Regions from separate parts of the Pseudomonas sp. MH10 genome, predicted to be linked through region 2. Evidence: predicted binding sites of a transcription regulator. Region 2 holds the regulator's gene; the other holds the start of a gene.
The links. The regulator sigma-54, encoded in region 2, starts transcription at its own class of promoters, with help from an activator protein. The targets are predictions, from matches to a motif close to ANTGGCATNNANNTTGCTNT.
Positions count from the first base shown of each region.

Region 1: the regulator sigma-54 is predicted to act here: its motif matches at 2,336-2,355, upstream of RHM59_RS05175 (CmpA/NrtA family ABC transporter substrate-binding protein).

Region 1 covers NZ_CP133783.1:1,153,219-1,157,187, reverse strand. Annotated here, with positions in the region: gene RHM59_RS05185 (nitrate/nitrite transporter) at 1-139, opposite strand, end outside; gene RHM59_RS05180 (ANTAR domain-containing response regulator) at 506-1,081, opposite strand; gene RHM59_RS05175 (CmpA/NrtA family ABC transporter substrate-binding protein) at 1,096-2,307, opposite strand; gene RHM59_RS05170 (quinone-dependent dihydroorotate dehydrogenase) at 2,460-3,485, shown strand; gene rmf (ribosome modulation factor) at 3,630-3,845, opposite strand.
Region 2 covers NZ_CP133783.1:4,691,151-4,695,119, forward strand. Annotated here, with positions in the region: gene rapZ (RNase adapter RapZ) at 1-109, opposite strand, end outside; gene ptsN (PTS IIA-like nitrogen regulatory protein PtsN) at 112-576, opposite strand; gene hpf (ribosome hibernation-promoting factor, HPF/YfiA family) at 590-898, opposite strand; gene RHM59_RS21080 (RNA polymerase factor sigma-54) at 978-2,468, opposite strand; gene lptB (LPS export ABC transporter ATP-binding protein) at 2,655-3,380, opposite strand; gene lptA (lipopolysaccharide transport periplasmic protein LptA) at 3,380-3,922, opposite strand; gene lptC (LPS export ABC transporter periplasmic protein LptC) at 3,909-3,969, opposite strand, start outside.

The DNA.
Region 1 (3,969 bases), 2.0 Mb from region 2:
GAGTGGTCAAGTGCAGGTCAGCGGAGATTTGCACCGACATTGGGCCGAGCAGGTACCAGACCATGAAGCTCAGGTCGAAATACAGAAAGGCTGCGAACAGTGTCGGTCGGTGACCGGCTTTCCAGAAGCTTGCATTCATAGAACACCTCATCCGCATTTAAAGAATCGTGGCCGGTGGGCCAAAACGCAAAAAACGCCGCAACCCGATTCGCCTGAGCGAGAAGAGTATGCGACGTCTTTGTCGTGAAAGGGGTAACCGCCTTTGGCTACCGGTGCAAGAGTAGTAGCAAGTTGCGAGCCATAAGCTTCAAGCTTGACTCGCTTTGCAACCCTGTAGGAGCGAGCTTGCTCGCGATCGGCTGCGCAGCGGCCGTAAATCATGCAGTACATTTTTCACGATAAACACCGGGTTTCGCATTTTTTCGGACCGCTTCGCGCTTCATCGCGAGCAAGCCAGATCCTACAAAAAATGTACGGATTTCAAAAGGTTAAACAGAACTTACGCCTACCCCAACAACTCACTCATGGCGATGATCTGCTCGGCTACTTGAATCAGCTTTTGCTGGCGGCTCATGGCTTGGCGGCGCATCAGGGTGTAGGCCTCTTCTTCTTTGCAATTTTTCATTTTCATCAGCAGGCCTTTGGCCAATTCGATGCGTTTACGCTCGGCCAGTTGCTGATCGCGTGCCTGTAATTGGGCACGAAGCTCCTGGTCGCTCTCAAAACGGGCCATGGCCACGTCCAGAATCGGTTGCAGGCGCTGAGCGTGAATGCCTTCGACAATGTAGGCGCTGACCCCAGACTTGATCGCTTGGCGCATGACCAACGGGTCGTGCTCGTCGGTGAACATCACGATGGGCCTGGGCTGATCGCGGCTGACCAGCACCACTTGTTCCATTACGTCGCGGCCGGGGGATTCGGTGTCGATCAGAATCACGTCAGGGCGAACCGCTTCGACCCGTGCCGGCAGGTCGATAATCAGCCCGGACTCATCAATGACATCAAAACCGGCTTCTACGAGAGCGGCCTTGAGGCGACCGACCTTCTTGGATGTGTCGTTTATCAGCAGGATACGCAGCATATTCGCAGGTTCCTTCAACGACGAACGCGGGTGAGGGCAGTATCGACCAGAGCATGCAGTTTAAAACTGTGTGCATAGGCCTGCGGGTCGCTACCGTCCCAGATTTTGCCATCGATCAGTTGGCTGCTGCGCATGGCTGACGCAGGCACGGTAACGCCCACCGCTTTGGCGGCCTGGCCATAGAGTTCCAATTGATGCACCTGAGCGGCGATGGCCAGGTAATCCGGGTCGTCACGCAGAAGACCCCAGCGGCGCAATTGCGTCATGAACCACATGCCGTCCGACAAGTAAGGCATGTTCACTTCGCCCGCCCGGTGAAAGCGCACGGCGTGTTGATCGTGCCAATGGTGACCGAGGCCGTCGCCATAGTTGCCCATCAAGCGTGGTTCGATGCATTCCACCGGCGTATCGAGGTAGTCACTGCCGCTGAGCAATTGCGCGGTACTGCGGCGATTTTCGTCGTTTTGCTCAATGAACTTACTGGCTTCGAGCACCGCCATCACCAACGCGCGGGCGGTATTCGGATTTTGTTGGACGAACGCCCGGGTGCAACCGAGGACTTTTTCCGGGTGATCCGGCCAGATGGCCTGAGTGGTCGCCAAGGTAAATCCGACACCCTGATTAACCGCGCTGGCGCCCCACGGCTCACCGACGCAAAAGCCGTCAATACGCCCGGCTTGCAAATGCGCGACCATTTGCGACGGAGGAACGACCACGCTGTCGACGTCGTTCAACGGATGGATGCCCTGACTCGCTAGCCAGTAATACAGCCACATCGCGTGGTTGCCGGTGGGGAAGGTTTGGGCGAAGGTCAGTTTTGAGCGGCTTTGGTGCACGCGGTTGTCCAACGCGTCAGGACTGACCACGTGGGCGTCTTGCAACGCTTTCGACAGGTTGATGCTTTGCCCGTTTTGATTCAGGCCCATCAGTACCGCCATATCGACTTGGCCGGTGCCACTGATTCCGAGCTGCACGGCATAGATCAGTCCATACAGGCTGTGGGCCGCGTCCAGTTCACCGTTGACCAATTTGTCACGCAGATTGGACCACGATGATTGACGTTTAAGGTTCATCGTCAGCCCATAGGGCTGACCGAAACCTTGGGTGGCGGCGACCACCAGCGGGGCACAATCGGTCAAGGCCATGAAGCCTAGATCGATAACATTCTTTTCCGGTGCATCGCTGCCTGCGACCCAATCCAGAGCGTTGTTGGGTGATTTATTCATAGCGCGTCTCTTTATTCATACGCGTCCCATAGCAATGCGTATGCCACACCCGGCGCGAGCGTCTGCAAAGATTACAGCATGTCTCGCCTCCAATGCCGGGTCCGTCTATAATCGCGTCCCTGAATTCAGCCGCTCACGAGCCACGCCCGCCCATGTATAACCTGGCCCGCCAGTTATTGTTCAAACTTTCCCCGGAAACCTCCCATGACCTGTCGCTGGATCTCATCGGCGCGGGCGGGCGTTTGGGGCTCAATGGCTTGTTGAGCAAGGCGCCTGCGCAGTTGCCGGTCACAGTGATGGGCCTTAACTTCCCGAATCCGGTGGGGTTGGCGGCGGGGCTGGACAAAAATGGCGCGGCCATCGACGGCTTTGCGCAGTTGGGTTTCGGCTTTGTTGAAGTCGGTACCGTGACCCCACGTCCACAGCCGGGTAATCCGAAACCACGGATTTTTCGGTTGCCCCAAGCTGAGGCGATCATTAACCGCATGGGCTTTAACAACCTGGGCGTCGATCACCTGATCACTCGCGTCAAGGCGGCTCGGTACAGCGGCATCCTTGGAATCAACATCGGCAAGAACTTCGACACACCGGTTGAGCGCGCCGTGGACGATTACTTGATCTGCCTGGATAAGGTCTACGAGCACGCGAGTTATGTGACGGTTAATGTCAGCTCGCCTAATACCCCCGGTTTGCGCAGCTTGCAGTTCGGGGACTCGCTCAAGCAACTGCTCGAAGCGCTGCGCATGCGTCAAGAATACCTCACTGTGAAATACGGCCGTCGCGTGCCGTTGGCGATTAAGATCGCACCGGACATGACCGACGAAGAAACCGTGTTGGTGGCCGCTGCGTTGATTGACTCGGGCATGGACGCGGTGATCGCCACCAACACCACTCTTAGCCGCGAGGGTGTCCAAGGTTTGCCCCACGCCTACGAGGCCGGTGGTCTGTCGGGCGCGCCGGTTCGCGAAAAAAGTACCCATACGGTCAAGGTGCTGGCGGGAGAACTGGCGGGGCGCTTGCCAATCATTGCGGCGGGCGGAATCACTGAAGGCAGGCACGCGGCGGAAAAAATCGCGGCCGGTGCAAGTCTGGTGCAGATTTATTCGGGCTTCATCTATAAAGGGCCAGCGCTGATCGGACAGTCGGTTGACGCTATTGCTGCAATGAGTCGCCACTGATCCAGCGTCGCGACGTCAAAACCCGGATAAAAAAAGGGGCTCCTTGAGAAGGAACCCCTGGGCGCTAGCCCGCCGCCCGGATAGGGCGTGCATGTTTAGTCAGGTGTGCAACTTTTTAAAAAAGCCTGGTCGGAATATGCCTGGTTAGCCGACCGCGTGAAGTTCGTTGAGTCTGTGGATGCCCGCAGTGCCGGTCATACCGTCCCAGTTGTCGCCGCGTCCTTCTCGCCAGCCATTGATCCAGGCTTGGCGTACTGACGGTAGAGTAAAAGGGCAAAGCTCACGGGATTTGCCATGAACACCAAATTGATATCCGCGTAAAAATGCTCTTTCCAACGGATCACGCTTAAGTCTTCTCATAGGGTATTGCCCTCGTTTGTTGACTGTTATGTCCCTGGAGACCTCATGTCGAGGTCGGGCAGAATCTTCTGCCGTGAGTACCCGCTGCCGGCGTCGCGGGCTTAGTGTCGTTGCCATTGCGGCG
Region 2 (3,969 bases):
GCAGGCCGGCGGGCAAATTATCGATGCAATAAAAGCCGTTATCTTCCAGCACATTGAGCGCGGTGCTTTTGCCGGAGCCAGATCGGCCACTGACGATGATCATTCGCATGATTAATGTCCGTTCTGCACGTCCAGAACCACCTGGTAGAGAGCCTCGCTACTTTTTGCGCCGCGCAGCCGGTCACGCACATCTTTGCGGTCGAGCATGCTGGCGATTTGTCGCAGCAACTCAAGGTGAGCGTCTGTGGCGGCTTCGGGTACAAGCAGAACGAATAACAGATCAACTGGAGCGCCATCAATGGCGTCGTAGTCAATCGGGGCATCCAGATGAATTAAGGCACTGATAGGGTCGCTGCAACCATTCAGGCGGCAGTGTGGGATGGCGATGCCGTTGCCAAAACCGGTCGAACCGAGTTTTTCGCGAGCGGTCAGCTTCTCGAAGATATCGTGCGAATCCAGACCTGGCAGTTCATGGCCGATCAGATTGGCAACTTGCCTGAGTGCTTTTTCTTTGCTGCCGCCCGGCACATTCACGATGGAACGGCCGGGGGTCAGGATATTTTCAAGTCGGATCATGAGTTGGGAGTGTTTAGCGAGCTGTCGCACCTTTAAGGATGTTCTGCTGCTTTTCCTTATGCTTGAGCAATTGTCTGTCGAGCTTGTCAGTAAGTAGATCGATGGCCGCATACATGTCGTCATGTTCTGCGTTAGCGACTACCTCCCCACCGTGGATGTGCAGCGTGGCTTCGATCTTCTGTTTCAGTTTCTCGACCGCCATCGTTACCTGCACATTTGTAATCTTGTCAAAGTGCCCTTCTAGCTTTTTGAGTTTGAGCTCAATGTACTCACGCAGGGGCTTTGTCACTTCTAGCTGGTGTCCACTGATGTTGACTTGCATACAGCGTCTCCTTCGTTGCCAGTGCATAAAGAGGCAGGCTAAATACCTGCCACTGGAACGCTACAGCTTCAAGTCCTCGTCACATCAATCGCTTGCGCTCGCTCGAAGGCGCGATGCCTAGTGATTCGCGGTATTTGGCGACCGTGCGACGGGCTACCTGAATGCCTTGTGCCTCCAGTAAACCAGCGATCTTGCTGTCACTCAACGGCTTTTTCTGATTTTCCGCTGCAACCAGTTTTTTGATGATCGCGCGGATGGCTGTGGACGAACACTCACCGCCCTCTGAGGTGCTTACGTGGCTTGAAAAGAAATATTTCAGTTCGTAAATGCCACGGGGGGTGTGCATGAATTTCTGAGTGGTCACCCGGGAAATTGTCGACTCGTGCATGCCGACCGCTTCTGCGATGTCATGCAAGACCAACGGCTTCATCGCTTCGTCACCGTACTCAAGAAAGCCGCGCTGATGCTCGACAATCTGCGTCGCCACCTTCATTAAGGTTTCATTGCGGCTTTGCAGGCTCTTGATGAACCAGCGGGCTTCTTGCAGTTGATTGCGCATGAACGTGTTGTCGGCGCTGGTATCGGCCCGGCGAACGAAGCCTGCGTACTGAGGGTTGACCCGGAGGCGTGGCACCGACTCTTGATTAAGTTCCACCAACCAGCGTTCGTTGTCTTTGCGCACGATCACGTCGGGCACGACGTATTCGGCTTCAGCGGATTCAATTTGCGAACCTGGACGCGGGTTGAGGCTCTGTACCAGTTCGATCACTTGGCGTAGCTCATCTTCCTTGAGCTTCATGCGTCGCATCAACTGACTGTAATCGCGGCTGCCGAGCAGGTCGATGTAATCGCCTACCAGGCGCTGTGCTTCTGCCAGCCAGCGGGTTTTTGCCGGTAACTGGCGCAATTGCAGTGACAGGCATTCGCTCAGGTTACGAGCGCCGATACCCGCAGGTTCGAATTGCTGGATACGGTGCAGCACCGCTTCTATTTCATCCAGTTCAACGTCCATCTCCGGATCGAAAGCATCGAGAATCTCCTCAAGCGATTCGTCGAGGTAACCCTGATTGTTAATGCAGTCGATCAACGTCACGGCGATCAGGCGATCGGTATCGGACATTGGTGCCAGGTTCAGCTGCCACAGCAGATGGCTCTGCAGGCTTTCGCCAACGGATGTGCGGGTGGTGAAATCCCACTCGTCATCATCGTTGCTCGGCAGACTGCTGGTGCTGGTCTGGTAAACGTCGTCCCAAGCCGTATCAACAGGCAACTCGTTGGGTGTGCGCTCACTCCAGTCGCCGTCTTCCAGGTTGTCTACCGTGGGGGCAGCTTCCTGATAGGTCGGTTCCTGAACGTCAGGATTAGGTTTCTCTACGCTGTCGGCAACCGGATCGGCGTTGTCGAAGTCGTCGCCTTCTTCCTGGCGCTCCAGCATAGGATTGGACTCCAACGCTTCCTGGATCTCTTGTTGAAGGTCCAGGGTCGACAGTTGGAGGAGGCGGATGGCCTGTTGCAGCTGAGGTGTCATCGTCAGCTGCTGGCCCATTCTCAGGACTAGCGATGGTTTCATGGCTGGGGCTTAACACCTTATTCGCCGGCGCTCATGCGCCATCTACTACAGGGCGCCGAAGCGCCAACTTAAGCAAATTATATGCCTGAAACCTAAGTGTTTGCCTAGAGTGCGCTGACAATTAAAATGCTTGCCAACGCGAGATTCTAGCGTCCGTCGCCTGTGAAGAGCGAAATACCGCAGACCTTACAGGCGGAATTCATGGCCGAGGTAAACCTCTTTAACCAATTGGTTGGCCAGAATGGTTTCTGAATTACCTTCGGCGATCAGTTGACCATCGTTGACGATGTAGGCCGTTTCACAAATATCCAGCGTATCGCGAACGTTGTGATCGGTAATCAAAACGCCAATCCCCTTGGCTTTCAAGTGGTAGATGATCTGCTTGATATCGCCCACTGAAATCGGGTCGACACCTGCAAACGGCTCATCCAGCAAAATGAACTTGGGTGAAGTTGCCAAGGCGCGTGCGATTTCTACGCGACGGCGTTCGCCGCCGGAAAGGCTCATGCCCAGGTTGTCGCGAATGTGACTGATGTGGAATTCCTGCAGCAGGCTTTCCAGTTCTTTGCGACGGGCCGCGCGATCGAGTTCCTTGCGGGTTTCAAGTATCGCCATGATGTTATCGGCAACCGACAGCTTGCGAAAAATAGACGCTTCCTGCGGCAGGTAACCGATCCCGGCCCGCGCACGACCGTGCATTGGCTGGTGGCTGACGTCTAGGTCGTCAATCAATACACGGCCCTGATCGGCTTGTGCCAGGCCTACTATCATGTAGAAACAGGTTGTTTTACCTGCGCCGTTAGGGCCAAGCAGTCCGACGATCTGACCGCTGTCGATAGACAAGCTGACATCGCGTACGACCTGCCGACCCTTGTAGGCTTTAGCCAAGTGCTGGGCTTTCAGCGTCGCCATTAAGGGGCCTTCTGCGCGTCGGGTTTGTTTTTTGGCTGAATGACCATGTCGATCCGGGGTCGCGGCGCGGTCAATTTGGTGCCGTTTGCGCGACCGGCGTTAACGATCTGCTTCACCGTGTCGTAGATGATTTTTTCACCTTCGGAGGTGTTGCCGTCGTTGATCACCTTGGCCTTATCGATCAGGACGATTTTGTTATCAAGGGCGAAATACTGAATAGTCACGCCGTAGGCCTGAACAATAGGCTTGTTCAGTTCGGGGGTCTGTTCGTAGTAAGCAAGATTGCCCACCGAAGTAAAGACGTTGACTTCGCCGGTAGATGTTCGGGTGATGGTCACCGTGTTGCCGGTGATCTTCATGGTGCCCTGGGTGATGATGACGTTGCCTTTATAGGTGGCAATGCCTTGCTTGTCATCGAGTTGCGCATCGTCAGACTGGATATGAATAGGCTGATCGCGGTCCGTCGGGAGAGCCCAAGCGCTCACGCTTCCCAGTACTGTGCCCAGTCCGAGCAAAAAAGGGAGGGTTTTAACGAGCCTCATACTGTCCTCTTACGTGGGAGAGCAGGTTCATCCTGCCGTCGTTCAAA